DNA from 2 places in the Pseudarthrobacter sp. CC4 genome. Region 2 is predicted to be linked to the other one. Evidence: predicted binding sites of a transcription regulator. Region 2 holds the regulator's gene; the other holds the start of a gene.
The links. Region 2 encodes LexA, which represses DNA repair genes until DNA is damaged. Its sites were predicted from a motif close to TCGAACANNTGTTCGA; they were not measured.
Positions count from the first base shown of each region.

Region 1: a site for LexA is predicted at 2,305-2,320, ahead of PV768_RS17175 (DUF6504 family protein). Genes of this name have one in related genera too.

Region 1 covers NZ_JARCCZ010000025.1:78,976-87,175, forward strand. Annotated here, with positions in the region: gene PV768_RS17150 (mycoredoxin) at 1-91, opposite strand, end outside; gene PV768_RS17155 (SOS response-associated peptidase) at 231-992, shown strand; gene PV768_RS17160 (VOC family protein) at 1,020-1,442, opposite strand; gene PV768_RS17165 (chorismate mutase) at 1,462-1,782, shown strand; gene PV768_RS17170 (hypothetical protein) at 1,802-2,191, opposite strand; gene PV768_RS17175 (DUF6504 family protein) at 2,349-2,684, shown strand; gene PV768_RS17180 (DNA polymerase III subunit alpha) at 2,681-6,169, shown strand; gene thrS (threonine--tRNA ligase) at 6,286-8,200, shown strand, end outside.
Region 2 covers NZ_JARCCZ010000010.1:121,899-130,098, forward strand. Annotated here, with positions in the region: gene miaA (tRNA (adenosine(37)-N6)-dimethylallyltransferase MiaA) at 1-519, shown strand, start outside; gene dapF (diaminopimelate epimerase) at 552-1,496, shown strand; gene PV768_RS08730 (class I SAM-dependent methyltransferase) at 1,468-2,091, opposite strand; gene hflX (GTPase HflX) at 2,525-4,108, shown strand; gene PV768_RS08740 (ATP-dependent DNA helicase) at 4,101-6,158, shown strand; gene lexA (transcriptional repressor LexA) at 6,192-6,926, opposite strand; gene PV768_RS08750 (LysM peptidoglycan-binding domain-containing protein) at 7,252-7,668, shown strand; gene PV768_RS08755 (histidinol-phosphate transaminase) at 7,774-8,200, shown strand, end outside.

The sequences.
Region 1 (8,200 bases), on a different contig from region 2:
GGGCATCCAGCTGCTTCTTCAGCCGGTTGCAGTAGCCGCACCAGGTAGTGGAAAACATGGTGATGGTGCCGGAGTCGGGAGTGAAGTCCACGGAGCTCTCCTCTGTGTCGTTGACGGTTTCGTTCCTGACAACGGTAACGCGGCGGTGCCTATTCCCGGCCAACAGAGGCCGCAGGCCGTTCATATGTCCTTCGGATGACACCATCTGGCGCCGGTGGCATGCTGGAGCCATGTGTGGACGCTATGTCATGGCCCGTGCCGTGGGGGACCTCCTGGCCGAGTTCGACGCCGAGCTGGAGGACGAGGTGAACATTCCTCCGTCGTGGAATGTCGCCCCGACGGACGGCGTTCCCATCGTCCTTGAACGCCTGGTGGATGACGGGCCGGCTGCCAGGCAGGTGCGCCAGCTCCATGTTGCCCGGTGGGGGCTGGTCCCGTCCTGGGCCAAGGACCCGGGCATCGGCTCGCGGATGATCAACGCACGCAGTGAGTCCGTGCTTGAGAAGCCGGCGTTCCGCAAGGCCGCCAGGTCGCGCCGCTGTGCGGTCCCGGCAGATGGATACTACGAATGGAAGCAGGGGCCGGGAAAGTCGAAGCAGCCGTACTATGTCCATCCGGACGGGGGTAAGGGCCTGGTCTTCGCAGGGCTCTATGAGTGGTGGAAGGATCCCGCGTGGCCGGCGGGGGAGCCGGGCGGCTGGATGCTCTCCACGGCTATCCTGACCACTGACACCCCGCCGCCGGGCAGCGAGTCAACGGTGTTTGGAAAACTGACGGCCTTGCATGACCGCGTGCCGCTGCCGATGGACAAAGCCACGATGCGGGCATGGCTCGACCCAGCCGCGGACGACGCCGCCGGCCTGGTGGACCTGGTGCGGGCGGGGGTCAAGGACGTGGCGGCGGACTGGCACGTGGACTCTGTGGGAAAAGAAGTCGGCAACGTCCGGAACAACGGGCCGGAACTCATCCGGCCCGTGGAGGCCCTCTTCTAGTAGTCCGTCGCGGACCCGCGGCAAGCGCTATACGGTGACCGCGCCGTCGTCGTCCACTCTCCAGGCGGGGTTGTAGGCAACCTCCCACCGGAAGCCGTCCGGATCGGCGAAGTATCCGCTGTACCCGCCCCACGGCTGGGTGATGGGCTCCGCGATGATGGCAGCCCCCGCCGCGGCCGCTTCTTCCATGACCCGGTCCACGTCCTCAGTGGACGGAAGGTTGTGGCTAAGCGTGATGCAGGGAACCGGACCGGGCGGACTGACGCCGGCGTCAGCCTGCATCTGGCGGACGTCCCACAGGGACAGCACCAAACCGTGGTTCACCTGGATGAACACAACATCACCCTCAAGTTCACGGTGGACCGGCCAGCCAAGGCCGTCCACATAGAACGCGCGGGAGGCGGAAACGCTGCGGACACCTAGTGAGATGAAGTCGACTCTGGGCTGCATGCTTCGATACTGTCAGACGATGGCGACAATTCAAGGAAATGATCGAGATGCTTTGGCCGACAAGGAACAGCTCGCTGCGGTCCGCATTGCTGTCGACGAGGTGGATGAGCAGATTGTCACCCTCATCGCCCGCCGGGAACGGCTGATCCGGATTGCCGGAACCCTCAAGGGTGATGACGCCGAGGTCCGTGCGCCCGGGCGCGTGGAACGGATCATTGAGCATGTCCGCTCGGCAGCCGAGAAAAAAGACATCGACCCGGACATTGTGGAGTCCACGTACCGGGCAATGATCTCCGGCTTCATCGAACTGGAAATGCGGGTCCACAAAGGGAACAGCTGAACTGCCCGCAAGCCCTTGTTTAGAGGTGTTCCTCCACGGGGACGCCGTGCTGGAATTCCCTGCCCTCGGCCTCGCTGAAGGCTGACATGACATGCCCCTTGCCAAGGCCGTTCAAGGCCGCCAGGGGAAAGCTGCCCGTAATGGTGCTGTCGGAGTGGGTCACACCGGACAGGTCGTAGTCTTCTTCGACTCCCTGTTCACGGTTGAATGAATAAAAGGCAATCGCCTCCCCGTTCATGAACTCAATGCATAGCCGCCGTTGTGTTGAATAGTCCGGAGTAGCCCCTACCAGACCTACCACGTAAGCACCGGACGCCGGGATGGTGCCGTCTATATTGAACGTGGCCACCACGGTGGAGTCCTGGGTTGAGATGCTTGCCTGCTTAAGAAGTGCGTCTTGGGTGCTCATGGCACCATCCTGCTCCCTGTCGATCGGTCCGTCCACCCTTGCGCGCCATTCTCCTCAGTCCTTCCTCTGAACCTTCTTTGCGCACGTTCAGGGCAGGGGTAGACTGGGCTTATTCGAACAAGTATTCGAATAAGCCAGATGAGATCCGGGAGGCGCCATGGGCATGTTCAGCCAATCCGTGGACGTCGAGTGCACCGCCGACGGCGAACCGCAGCGCCTGCTGTGGGCAGGACGTTCCTATGCTGTTTGTGCTGAACCGGTGCGCTGGTACGAACGCCGGCAATGGTGGGCGGAAGAAAGCCGCGCTCCGCTTGGCAGCGGCCGCGGACTGGTGGACCACGAAATCTGGCGGGTCCAGGTGCGGCCTGACCACCCTGTCCGTGGGGTCCAGGGGCCGGAAGAAACCCTGACGCTTGACCTCACCAGGCATATCCAAAGCGGCCGCTGGCGGCTGCTGCGCATCCATGACGCACTCCGGCCCAGGACAGCATGAGCTTCACCCATCTTCACGTCTCCACTGCCTTCAGTGCGCACTACGGCGTCTCCTGGCCAGAGGAACTGGCACAGGCCGCCGCCGCTGACGGTGCAACGGCCCTTGCATGCACTGACCGTGACGGCATGTACGGAACCATCAAACACCTCAAGGCATGCATGGGAGCGGGCATCGATCCCATTGTGGGTGTTGACCTTGCGGTATTTGACGACGACGGCGATCACCGCACCCAGCTTGCCGGCAGGGTGGTGGTGCTGGCCCGGGGCAACAACAACGGGGCGGGCTACCGCGCGCTCTGCAGGCTGATATCAGATGCCCATGCCCGCACCTCCGGGAAATCCGGGGGAACAGTTCCAGCCGCCGTGACCAGGGCCGAACTTGCCTCCCGAACCCTCGATCCCCAAACCCTGAAACCGGTGCTGACTGTCCTGGTCGGGCCTGATTCCGACGTCGGCCGCGCCATGGGCGGGCGGCGCTACCTTCGTCCGCGCACCCTCTTCAAGCAATGGTTGGACGCCATGCCCGCAGGCACTTTGGTTGCCGAGATAGTTTCCCAGCTCAGCGCACCCGGAAAGCCCTTGAGTACCGCCCATGCTGTCCGCATGCTCAAGCTGGCAGAAGAGCATCATGTTCCTGCAATCCTGACAAACGCCGTAAGGTACTGCGCTGCAGACGGAGCGCCCACCGCGGATGTGCTCGACTCAGCCCGCACCCTGAAATCCCTGCCGCAACTCGCGGAAGAGCCCCTGCTGCAGCCAACAGGCCAAGGCTGGCTTAAATCCTCCGCGGAGATGCTCCGTCTGGGCAAGGAGATCATTTCTGCGGCAGGCTATGGTGCAGCGGACCTCAAGCAGCTGATGGCGCAGACCGAGGCGCTGGCGGACCTCTGCAGGATTGATCCGGTCACGGACATGGGGTGGAAGCAGCCCGTGGTGCCGGAAGCTTCAGTCATCGGGATCAGCCAGGATCCGCACCTTGAACTGGTCCAGCGGTGCCAGGCTGGAATCACCAGGCGCTTCCCGGGAATTACCGGCACTGCCGGACAAAGGATGCGCTCCCGGCTCGATCACGAACTGGGCATCATCCGCAACCTCGGCTTCTCCTCCTATTTCCTGACAGTTGCCGAGGTCTCCCGCATGATCCAGGAAATGGGAGTGCGGGCAGCAGCCCGTGGATCCGGCGCCTCAAGCCTGGTCAATTACCTGATCGACGTCAGCCAGGTGAACCCCCTGCAGCATGACCTGATTTTCGAACGCTTCCTGTCGCAGGACCGGGCAACCCTTCCGGATATTGACATAGACGTTGAAAGCGCGGAGCGGCACAACGTCTACCACCGGATTTTTGAGCGCTTTGGTGCTGAGCGGGTCACCCTGATGAGCATGCAGAATGGCTACCGGGCCAGGGGCGCAGTGCGGGACGCCGGCATGGCGCTGGGCATGGACGGCGACGAAGTGGGGGAGATTGCCAAGCAGTTGTGGCGCTTTTCTGCCCGCAATTTCCGTGAAGCGCTGCAGGAAAAACCTGAGCTCCGGGAGTTCGCCGGCCGGGTGGAACAGCGGGACCTGGATGGAAACCAGCAGCTTGATCTGCTGGTGGACCTGACGGAACGCCTTGACAGGCTGCCCCGGCATATTTCCATGCATCCCTGCGGCGTGATCCTTGGCGACGCAACCCTGCTGGACCGCACTCCCGTGCAGCCCAGCGGACTTGGCCTCCCCATGAGCCAGTTCGATAAGCACGACATGGATCCCATGGGAATGCTCAAGCTTGATGTCCTTGGGGTCCGGATGCAGAGCGCCATGGCTTTTGCCGTGCGGGAAGTCATCCGCATCCACCCCTCCAAGGAAGAAGTGGTGGCAGCCGGAAAGCATTCACCTGGTCCGGACGGGACCGGTCCCGACTACATTGCCGACAACGGGCACATCGACCTCAATGCCGTCCCGCTGGACGATGAAGCCACCTTTGAACTGATCAGGAGCACCCACACCCTGGGCTGCTTCCAGATTGAATCGCCCGGGCAGCGTGAGCTCATTGGCAAGATGGCCCCCCGGGAATTCAACGACCTCATCATCGATATTTCACTGTTCCGCCCCGGCCCCATGAAATCGGACATGGTCCGGCCCTTCCTTGAGCACAGGCACGGATTCGCCCCCGAGGTGTACCCCCATCCGGACCTGAAACCGGTGCTCGCGGAGACCCACGGCGTCACCGTTTTCCACGAACAGATCCTGAAGACCTTCGACGTCATGACAGGCTGCGGACTGGCACGTGCGGACGAGTTCCGCCGTGCCCTGGGCAACGAGGTCCTTGAGTTGGGCGTGGAGGAGTTCTTCCGCAAAGCGGCCCGGGAAAGGGGCTACGCGCCCGTTGTGGTGGACAACGTCTGGGGAACCTTGAAAGCCTTCGGAAGCTTCGGATTCTGCAAAGCGCATGGTGCTGCCTTTGCAGTCCCCACCTACCAGTCGGCCTGGCTGAAGGCGCACCATCCCGAAGCATTCCTTGCCGGGCTGTGGGAGCACGATCCCGGGATGTACCCCAAAAGGCTGCTGGTAGCGGAAGCACGGCGCCTGGGCATCCCGATCCTCCCGTTGGACATCAACCGCAGCAAGGCAGAATACCGGGTGGAACGGGTAGAGCAAGGCCCGGATGCAGGAAAGCTGGGAATCAGGCTAAGCCTGAACGGCATTTACGGATTGTCCGCAACAGAACTTAAGCGGATCGTTGCCGGTCAGCCCTTTGACTCACTCGCAGACCTGAGGGCACGGTCCAGGGTCAGCAAGCCCAGCATCAAGCGGCTGGCCCAGCTGGGCGCTTTTGATTCCCTTCACCGGGAGGCAGGCGGCAACGCAAACCGTGCGGACCTTGTCCAACACCTGCAAAAACTCCAAGGTGCCGGCAGCGGACGGAAAGGTGTGGAGGTTATCGAGGGTCAGCTCTCCCTGCCTTTGGGGGATGTTGAACTGCGCAACGTCAAGCCCGGGCTGCCGGCGCCTACCCTGGTGGAAACTGTGCGGGCCGAACTCGACCTGATGGCTGTTGATGTCAGCAGCCACCTGATGGACAGCCACCGGCCGATGCTCAACAGGCTGGGAGTCACCACGGCGGACAAGCTCCTCGGCCTGCGGAACGGGACGGAAGTATTGGTGGCCGGGGTTCGCGTGGCAACCCAGACGCCGCCCATGCGGGGCGGCCGGCGGGTAGTTTTCATCAGCATCGACGACGGCACCGGCTGCATCGATTCGGTCTTCTTCCATGAAGCCCAGGAAAAGGCAGGAATGATCCTCTTTGGAACCCGGCTGCTCCTGATCCGTGGCACCACCAGGCGGACCGGCCCGCGGGGAATCAGCCTGAGCGCGAGCATGGCCTGGGACCTGAGCCGCGCCGAAACCTTGCCGTTCCAGGAGTCCCAGGCGCAGGAACCGGAGGCCCGGCACCCCCTGGACGGAATCACCCGGACCCTCGCCATCACGGGATTCGGCGGCTGATCCTCGGGTGCGCCGCGTTGGTCGGGCCTGAGCTGAACCGATAGCATTGACGATGGCTGGCTGTGGTCCCCGTATGCCACAAGCTATGAAGCCTTAACTTTGAATAGGAGACACCCGTGTCAGATGCCCAGCAGATCACCCTTCTCGTCGATGGCGAAGAGACCAAGGTGACTACCGGGACAACCGGTGCGGAACTCTTCTTTGAGCGCCGTGATGTTGTTGTTGCCCGCGTCAACGGCGAGCTTAAGGACCTGGACCAGGAACTGCCTGAAGGCGCCGACGTCGAGGGCGTCACCATCGATTCCCCGGACGGGCTGAACGTCCTCCGCCACTCCACCGCCCACGTCATGGCGCAGGCCGTCCAGCAGCTGCGCCCGGACGCCAAACTGGGCATCGGCCCGTACATCACCGACGGCTTCTACTTCGACTTCGATGTTGCCGAACCGTTCACTCCCGAGGACCTCAAGACCCTCGAAAAGATGATGCAGAAGATCATCAACCAGAACCAGAAGTTCGTCCGCCGCGTGGTCAATGAGGACGAGGCCCGCGAAGCCATGAAGGACGAGCCTTACAAGCTTGAACTCCTGGGCAAGAAGAACGAAGCCGCAGAGGCCGGCGAAGGCGTCAACGTCGAGGTCGGTGCCGGCGACATCACCATCTACGACAACGTGGAGCGCAAGGACGGGACCACCGTCTGGTGCGACCTTTGCCGTGGGCCGCACCTGCCCAACACAAAGCTGATCTCCAATGCCTTCGCCCTCACCCGTTCGTCCTCCGCCTACTGGCTGGGCAATCAGAAGAACCAGCAGCTGCAGCGGATCTACGGCACTGCGTGGCCTACCAAGGATGCCCTCAAGGCCTACCAGGAGCGCATCGCCGAGGCCGAACGCCGCGACCACCGCAAGCTTGGCTCTGAACTGGACCTGTTCTCCTTCCCGGACGAACTCGGTTCGGGCCTTCCCGTCTTCCACCCCAAGGGCGGCATCATCCGCAAGGAGATGGAGGACTACTCCCGGCAGCGCCATGTTGAGGCCGGCTATGAGTTCGTGTACACGCCGCACATCACCAAGGGCCACCTGTACGAGGTCTCGGGCCACCTGGACTGGTACAAGGACGGCATGTTCCCGGCCATGCACGTGGACGCCGAACTCAATGAAGACGGCACAGTCCGCAAGCCCGGCCAGGATTACTACCTCAAGCCGATGAACTGCCCCATGCACAACCTGGTCTTCCGGGCCCGCGGACGCTCCTACCGTGAGCTGCCCCTGCGGCTGTTCGAATTCGGGTCGGTGTACCGGTACGAGAAGTCCGGCGTGGTGCACGGCCTGACCCGGGTCCGCGGCATGACACAGGACGACGCCCACATCTACTGCACCCGCGAGCAGATGAAGGATGAGCTCACCAAGACCCTGACGTTCGTGCTGGACCTGCTCAAGGACTACGGCCTGAACGACTTCTACCTGGAGCTCTCCACCAAGGATCCCGAGAAGTTCGTCGGTGACGACGCCGCCTGGGACGAAGCTACCCGGACCCTGGCCGAAGTGGCCGAGGAATCGGGCCTGGAACTTGTCGCTGATCCGGGCGGGGCCGCGTTCTACGGCCCCAAGATTTCCGTGCAGGCGAAGGACGCCCTGGGCCGGACCTGGCAGATGTCCACCATCCAGCTGGACTTCAACCTGCCGGAACGGTTCGAACTGGAGTTCCAGGCGGCAGACGGCACCCGCCAGCGCCCCGTCATGATCCACCGCGCGCTGTTCGGATCGATAGAGCGGTTCATGGGAGTGCTCACCGAGCATTACGCCGGTGCTTTCCCCGCCTGGCTGGCCCCGGTGCAGGTGGTGGGCATCCCGGTGGCGGAAACGTTCAACGAGTACATGTTCGACGTCGTCGACCAGCTCAAGGCCGCAGGCATCCGTGCCGAGGTGGACACCTCCTCGGACCGGTTCCCGAAGAAGATCCGCACCGCCAGTAAGGACAAGATCCCGTTCGTGCTGATCGCCGGCGGGGATGACGCCGAGGCAGGCGCAGTCT
Region 2 (8,200 bases):
GCGGAGAACGGGCAGGCGGTGCTGCTGGAGCGCCTGCGCGAAGTGGACCCGGTGTCGGCAGGGAGGTTGTCCGACGCCCGGCGCATCATCCGTGCACTGGAGGTCCACCGGCTCACCGGCCGGCCGTTTAGTTCCTTCATGCCGCAGCGCGAGTACGTCCAGCCGGCCGTCCAGGTGGGCCTGGCCGTGGACCGGGACGTGCTCCGCGACCGGCTCGCCCGCCGGGTGCACCGGATGGTGGACGACGGCCTGCTCGCGGAAGTCCAACGGCTGGACAACCAAGGGCTGCGCCAAGGGAAAACCGCGTCCCGCGCCCTCGGCTACGCGCAGTTCCTCCGGGTCGTCGACGGCGCGTCGACCGTAGCGGAGGCCGCGGAAGACACCATCGTGGCCACCCGGCAGTTCGCACGGCGCCAGCTCACCTGGTTCCGTGCCGATCCCCGCATCTCCTGGCTGGATTGGCAGGACCCGTCGTTGGTGGCCAAGGCCGCAGCGCTGTGCGAACGGCCGCGTATTTAGGGCTGCCCCGCCCGGCCGGTACCCTTGGAAACATGGACGCAACCCTCGCAGAAACCACCGAGCCGGCCCTCCGCACCCTGAGCGGGCTCCGCTTTTCCAAGGGACACGGCACCGGCAACGACTTTGTCCTGGTGGCCGATCCCGACGGTGTCCACACCATATCCGCCCACGACGTTGCAGCGCTCTGCGACCGGCACCGCGGGATCGGCGGCGACGGGCTCATCCGCGCCGTTCCGTCGCGCTTCCTGCCGGAGGGCCGTGAGCAGCTCGCCACGGCCCCGGGCGCCGAATGGTTCATGGACTACCGCAACGGTGACGGCTCGTTGTCCGAGATGTGTGGCAACGGCGTCCGCGTCTTCGTCCACTTCCTCCGCACTGAGGGGCTGATTGACCTGCCCGACGGCGGGGCCCTCACCATCGGCACGCGCGCCGGCGTCAAGACCGTGGTGCGGACAGGCGAAGACTACGCCGTGGACATGGGGCCCTGGGAGTTCATTTTCCCCGGGGACGCCACAGCCAAGGCGATGGATTCACTGGTCACCGCAGAAGGCCTGGAAGTTCCCCGCCCTGCCCTCTCCGTCAGCATGGGCAACCCCCATACTGTCGTGGCCCTGGCGGAGCTGTCGGAACTCACGGCAACCCGCCTGTTCACAGCGCCCGTGGTTGACCCTGTCCCGGCCCACGGAACCAACGTTGAGTTCGTGGTTCCGTCGGAACCCCTTGTGCACGACGGCGTCGGCACAGTCACTATGCGCGTGCATGAACGCGGGGTGGGGGAGACCCAGTCGTGCGGGACCGGGGCTTGCGCCGCCGCAGTGGCCATTCGGCACTGGGCGGGTGCGGAAGCCCCCGACACCTGGCGCGTTCAGGTCCCCGGCGGGGTGGTTGGCGTCAAGTTCTTCGCCGGCCCGGCGGGCCATGAACACGTTGAGCTGAGCGGCCCGGCAGTTATTGTGGCAACCGGGACGCTTTCCTGACCTTCAGGATCCGGAAGGACTTGGACGTTGATTCGCGGCTGACGCTGAAGGAGTCGTCCAGCTCCCCGGCAAGCCAGCGCTGCAGCGAGTCGGCCCCCAGGTTCTTCTGCACCACCAGCCACGCCGTACCGCCCGGCGCGAGGCGGGGCAGCCACAGCTTCAGGAGTGAATGGAGCTCGTCCTTGCCGATCCGGATGGGCGGATTGGACCAGATGGTGTCAAAGCGCACCTCCGGGTCCACCGCTTCCGGGGTACTGGCGGTGACGTTTGCCAGTCCCAGCGCGGCGGCGTTCTCGTTCGTCAGCGTGATGCAGCGCTCGTTCACATCCACTGCGTAGACCCGGGCGGAGGGCGACTTCAGCCCCATGGTCAGGGCAATCGGGCCCCAGCCGCAACCGATGTCCAGCAGGTTTCCCTGCGGCGCGGGGGCCGGGACCTCGGCAAGGAGGATGGCCGTGCCCTTGTCGATCCCGTCCGGGCTGAAGATGCCGGTGGAAGTCTGCAGCCTGCGCGTCTGCCCGGCGAGTTCGACAGTCAGCGGCTTGCGGGTAAAAGGGCCGGCGGGCGTTGCGCTGAAATAATGTGCGGACTCCATAACTGGCCAGAGTAGTTCCCCTTGCAGCGTAAAGGGAAACTGCCGCGTGTGGCCCTCTGCTACGCTGGAGAGCATGTTCCTGATCTTTGAGTAGCCGGCACGGGCCCAGCCCGTCCCGAAGCCATGTCCCACCCAGCGATGCAGGTTTTCCCACCTTCCGCTGCGTGCACCGGGCCGAACGCAGAACGCGTTTTCCGGTCGCCGGACGACACTCGAAGGTCAGCCTCCGCTGGACTTCCCGCCGTTTTTCCGGCTGTTTCCATGTCCGCCACGAATCTGAGTCGTGGCATCTCCGCCGGCGCCGCCTCCTGCAGCGCCCGGCCCAACAAGCCAGGAGGCTTGGATGACCGCAGGCCGTCAGCCCAGCGCGAATACTTCACCAATCACCGGCATTCGGCACTATTCTGGAACTGCCGAATCTTCAAAGGAGACCATGACCAGCCAGCCCAACACCGGATCAGATCCAGCCGCCCAGGACATGAGTCCTGCGGAAATCCAAGCTGTCATCGACCGGATTCTCTCCAAGGACGTACCGGCCAGGAGCCTCAGCGCGCCAGGCGGCGGTGACGAGGGCCGGGACGGGAAGGCAATGCTCGGCAAAGCCCAGGCGATTTCCCGCCTGGACGAAGAACACACAACGTACGACGGCGACCAGCAGGATCTTGAGGAACGCCGCGCCCTGCGCCGAACGGCCGGGCTTTCCACCGAACTCGAAGACGTCACCGAGGTTGAGTACCGGCAGCTGCGCCTTGAACGCGTGGTCCTGGCCGGGCTCTGGTCCGAGGGGACCCTGGCCGACGCCGAGAACTCGCTGCGGGAGCTCGCAGCCCTCGCAGAAACTGCCGGTTCCGAGGTCCTGGACGGGCTGGTCCAGCGGCGCGACAAGCCGGATCCTGGAACGTTCCTCGGTTCGGGCAAGGCCTTGGAGCTCCGGGACATCGTGGCGTCCACCGGCGCGGACACCGTGGTGGTGGATGCCGAGCTCGCGCCCTCCCAGCGCCGAGGCCTGGAGGACATCGTCAAGGTCAAGGTCATCGACCGGACAGCCCTGATCCTGGACATCTTTGCCCAGCACGCCAAGAGCCGCGAAGGCAAGGCCCAGGTGGAGCTGGCCCAGCTGGAGTACCTCCTGCCGCGCCTGCGTGGCTGGGGTGAGTCGATGTCCCGCCAGGCCGGTGGCCAGGTGGGCAGCGCGGCTGCCGGCATGGGTTCGCGCGGTCCCGGTGAGACAAAGATCGAGCTGGACCGCCGCCGGATCCGTACCAGGATGGCCAAGCTGCGGCGCGAGATCGCCGCGATGAAGCCGGCCCGCGAGACCAAACGGGCCAACCGCCGTCGTAATGCCGTGCCGTCCGTGGCGATCGCAGGGTACACCAACGCGGGCAAGTCCTCGCTGCTGAACCGCCTGACCGACGCCGGTGTCCTGGTGGAGAACGCCCTGTTCGCCACCCTGGATCCCACCGTCCGCAAAGCGGAAACCGCGGACGGCCTGGGCTACACCCTGGCCGACACCGTGGGGTTCGTCCGTTCACTGCCAACCCAGCTGGTGGAAGCGTTCCGCTCCACGCTCGAGGAAGTTGCGGACGCGGACCTCATCCTGCACGTGGTGGACGTTTCGCACCCGGATCCCGAGGGCCAGATCGCCGCAGTCCGCAAGGTCTTCAGCGAGGTGGATGCCCGGAAGGTGCCCGAAATCATCGTGCTCAACAAAGCCGACGCCGCTGATCCGTTCGTGGTGGAACGGCTCAAGCAGCGCGAGCCGCGGCACGTGGTGGTCTCGGCCCGCACGGGGGAAGGCATCGCCGAACTGCTGGAGGCAATCAGCGACGCCATTCCCCGGCCCGGCGTCAAGCTGGAACTGCTCATCCCGTATGAGCGCGGAGACCTGATCAGCAAGCTTCACGACTCCGACGCCGAGATCATCAGCGTCGACCACGTTGAAGCCGGCACCAGGGCCGTCGTGATGGTCCGGGAAGGCTTCGCGGCTGAACTGGAACCCTTCGTCAGCAATGACTGAGGCCGTGGCAGGAGAAGCCACGGAAACGGCCGGCGAGCAGTTCGTGATCGAACTGCTCGACCGGGCCGTGGCGGGCATGGGCGGGCAAAGCCGTGCCGGCCAGCATGAGATGGCCAGGCAGGTGGCCCGCGCCATCGAAACGGGGGACCACCTGCTGGTCCAGGCGGGGACCGGCACCGGCAAGTCCCTGGCGTACCTCATACCCCTCATCGCGCATGCATTGCAGAGCAACAAGCCCGCCCTGGTGTCAACGGCCACCCTGGCCCTCCAGACACAGATTGTGGGCAGGGACCTGCCCCGGCTCCTCAAGGCCATCACCCCCGCCCTGGACAGGCCGGTCAAAGTGGCCCTGGTCAAGGGCCGCTCCAACTACGTTTGCCGGCACAAGCTGGAGGGCGGCTTCCCCAGCGAGGAGCCGGCCGAAGGCCAGCTTTTCAGCCTGGGCGAGGACACCAGCGTCCCGCATTTCGCCGCAGCCGTGGGCGGCCCCTCGTCCCAGCTCGGCAAGGAGGTGGTGCGGCTGCGGGAGTGGGCGGAGAAGACCGCCACCGGCGACCGGGATGAACTGCTGCCGGGCGTCACGGACCGTGCCTGGCGGCAGGTTTCGGTGACGTCCATGGAGTGCCTGGGCTCCCAGAAGTGCCCCATGGCTGCGGAATGCTTCAGCGAACTGGCGCGCCAGGACGCTGCTGAAGCGGATGTTGTGGTCACCAACCATGCGATGCTCGCCGTCAGCGCGTTCGAAGGCCTGGCCGTCCTGCCCGAATATGACGTGGTGGTGGTGGATGAGGCCCATGAACTCCAGGACAGGGTTACCGGGGCGGTCTCCGGCCAGCTCTCGGTGGCCATGGTCCACGCCGCTGCCGCCGGTGCGCGGAAGCACACGGCCATCACCGTTGATGCGTTGAACGCCGCAGCCGCCAACTTGGAGCTTGCCCTGGCAGGCGTGCCGAACGGGCTGCTCCCGAACGGGCTCAATGATGAACAGCTGGACTGCGTGGACCAGCTGCGGGACGCCTGCCGGGCTGCCCTCTCGGATTCAAAGGGGGACAGCAGCGCCACGGCCGACGGCGGCAGGCAGCTCGCGCGGTCGCGGCTGCTGCTCATCCTGGAACTTTGTGAACGGCTCCTGGCAGCCCGGGAGAACCGCGAAGTGGTGTGGTTTTCCCGTGCCAGTTCCTTTGACCCTGCACAGGGATTCTCCCCGCCGGACGAGACCGCTCCTGCGTTGATCAACATCGCGCCGCTGTCCGTTGCCGGGAGGCTGCGCGAAGGACTCTTCGCCGGCCACACGGTGGTGCTGACCTCCGCGACGCTGGCCATCGGTTCCGCGTTTGAACCTGCCGCGGGCGGACTGGGCCTGGTGGGTGACGGCGCCCCGAGCTGGACAGGCGTGGACGTGGGATCACCCTTCGACTACCCAAAGCAGGGCATCCTCTACGTGGCCGGGCACCTGCCGAAGCCCGGCAGGGGTGCTTCCCCGGAAGCACTGGACGAACTGGAAGCCCTGATCCGTGCTTCCGGTGGCGGGGCGCTGTGCTTGTTCTCGTCCCGGCGTGCGGCAGAGGAAGCGGCCGAGGCACTGCGCCCCAAGCTGGGGATGACCGTCCTCTGCCAGGGGGACTCCACCATGACCGGCCTGGTAAAGCAGTTCGCCGACGAGCCCGATACCTGCCTGTTCGGGACCATGTCCCTTTGGCAGGGCGTGGACGTCCCCGGCGGCTCGTGCCGGCTTGTGGTGATAGACCGCATCCCGTTTCCGCGGCCGGACGATCCCCTCATGACGGCGCGCTCACGGGCAGTAGCCCAGGCAGGTGGAAACGGCTTTATGTCGGTTTCGGCCACCCACGCCGCGATCCGGCTCGCCCAGGGGGCAGGCCGGCTGATCCGTTCCACGGGCGACAGGGGAGTGGTGGCCGTGCTTGACTCCCGGCTTGCCACTGAGCGCTATGCAGGGTTCCTTCGCGGGGCCCTGCCGCCCTTCTGGTCCACAACAGACCGGAAGACGGCGATTGCCGCCCTGGAGCGGCTGGCCCGGGAAAACGCCTGAGGCCGTCTCGCTGCAGCGGGCGGAGTTTCCCTGCTACAGCGAGCGGAGTACCGACACAACCTTGCCCATGATGGTGGCGTGGTCCCCGAGGATGGGCTCGTACTGGGTGTTCTGCGGGAGCAGCCACGTGTGGCCGTCGCGCTGGCGGAATGTCTTGACGGTGGCTTCGTCATCCAGGAGCGCGGCCACGATATCCCCGTTGGCCGCATCCTGCTGGCGGCGGACCACAACCCAGTCGCCATCGCAGATGGCTGCATCCACCATCGAATCCCCGGCTACCCGAAGCATGAACAGTTCCCCCTGGCCCACCAGTTGCCTGGGGAGCGGCATCACGTCCTCCACCAGCTGGTCGGCAAGGATGGGGCCGCCTGCGGCGATCCGGCCCACCAGGGGAACCATCGCCGTGTCCAGGGCGGTGGGCAGTTCGGTGACAGTCGCTGCACCGGGTGAACGGACGGCGGACGCCTGGCTTGCCGGCTTTGCGGCTCCGCCGTCCAGGGTCAGCGGCATCAGGACTTCCATGGCCCGCGGCCGCTTGGGGTCGCGGCGGAGGTAGCCAAGCTTCTCCAGCTGGGAAAGCTGGTGCGTCACGCTCGAAAGGCTCGCCAGTCCCACGGTGTCGCCGATCTCCCGCATGGACGGCGGGTACCCGTTTTCGTTGACCGAGCGCTGGATGGTTTCGAGGATCTTCTTTTGCCGTGGAGTCAGGCCCTTGGCGGTCCTCTTCGGTTGCGCGGTTGCCCTGCCCCCGGCGGCTGCTGCTGCCATATTCGCCAATGCCTTTCGGTTCCGCCGGCCCTCTCCATGGCCATGCCCTGGAAGTTCCCGCCCCTAAATGTCAGACCCTGCTGATCGACTGTCCAGGTGGTTGTTCTTTGGTTCAAAGCTAGGCCAGCCGCATTGCTTTTTCAAACATTTGTTCTAGCGAGTCTCGACAATGTTCGTTGATAGGTGCTAAAACAGAGAAAGCAAAGTTCGAATATATGTTCTACTCATTGCCCTGGTCATTCGAAGACTACGCCGGAAAAGGTCCGGCCGGGGGCGGAGGGAAGGACGTCCGGGCAGCACAGTACGGTCCAGGAGGGCTCAGATCATGTCAGCTACATCTGTTTCGCGGGGTTCACGCCACCAGCTGCTTTCGGTGCAGCAAATCCTGTCCCAGGCGGACAATCGGCAGGCCGGACGGCCTGCGCCTCTTCCGCCCCTTCGCCTGACCCGTCGCGGTCGCATCGTGCTGATCGGCATTCCGCTGGTCCTGCTCGCTGCCCTGCTCCTTTCGCTGGCAGGCTTTTTCAATGCCCCGGCCAAGGCGTCGGAGTCTGCGACGGATCTTGCAACGACGCCCACTGTCACAGTCACGGTCCAGCCTGGCGAGTCACTGTGGGGCATTGCGGCCGGTGTCGCACCGGAGCGTGATCCGCGGGACGTTGTGGCGGACATCGTGCAGCTCAATAACCTCCCGGCCGGCGCGGTCTTCCCCGGCCAGCAATTGTTCGTGCCCGCAAGTTAGGACCCGGCATTTTGCCTCTCCAGGGGCGGCAGGGCGCGGCGCTCCGGGAGCGAACAGGAAACCGTCACATTTTCCGGTGTCCGGCCCGGGCACTAAACTGTTCAGGTGAATGACCAGCTAGAGCGCCTGAACCGGCTTCCCCTCCGCAGCAACCTCCGCGGGCTTACGCCCTATGGCGCGCCCCAGTTGGACGTTCCAATCCTCCTGAACGTGAATGAAAACACCCATGGGGTTCCGGCTGACGTCAGGGCGGCCATTAGCGCAGCGGTGTCAGAAGCGGCAGCAGGACTCAACAGATACCCGGACCGGGAATTCACCGACCTGCGGAAGGCGTTGGCGGAGTACCTGGGGCACGGGCTGGATGAATCCAACCTTTGGGCGGCCAACGGCTCCAACGAAGTCCTTCAGCAGATACTCCAGGCCTTTGGCGGCCCAGGACGTACAGCGCTCGGATTCCCTCCCACGTACTCCATGTATCCCCTGCTGGCCAGCGGAACGGACACCGAATACATTGTGGGCGAGCGTGCCGGCG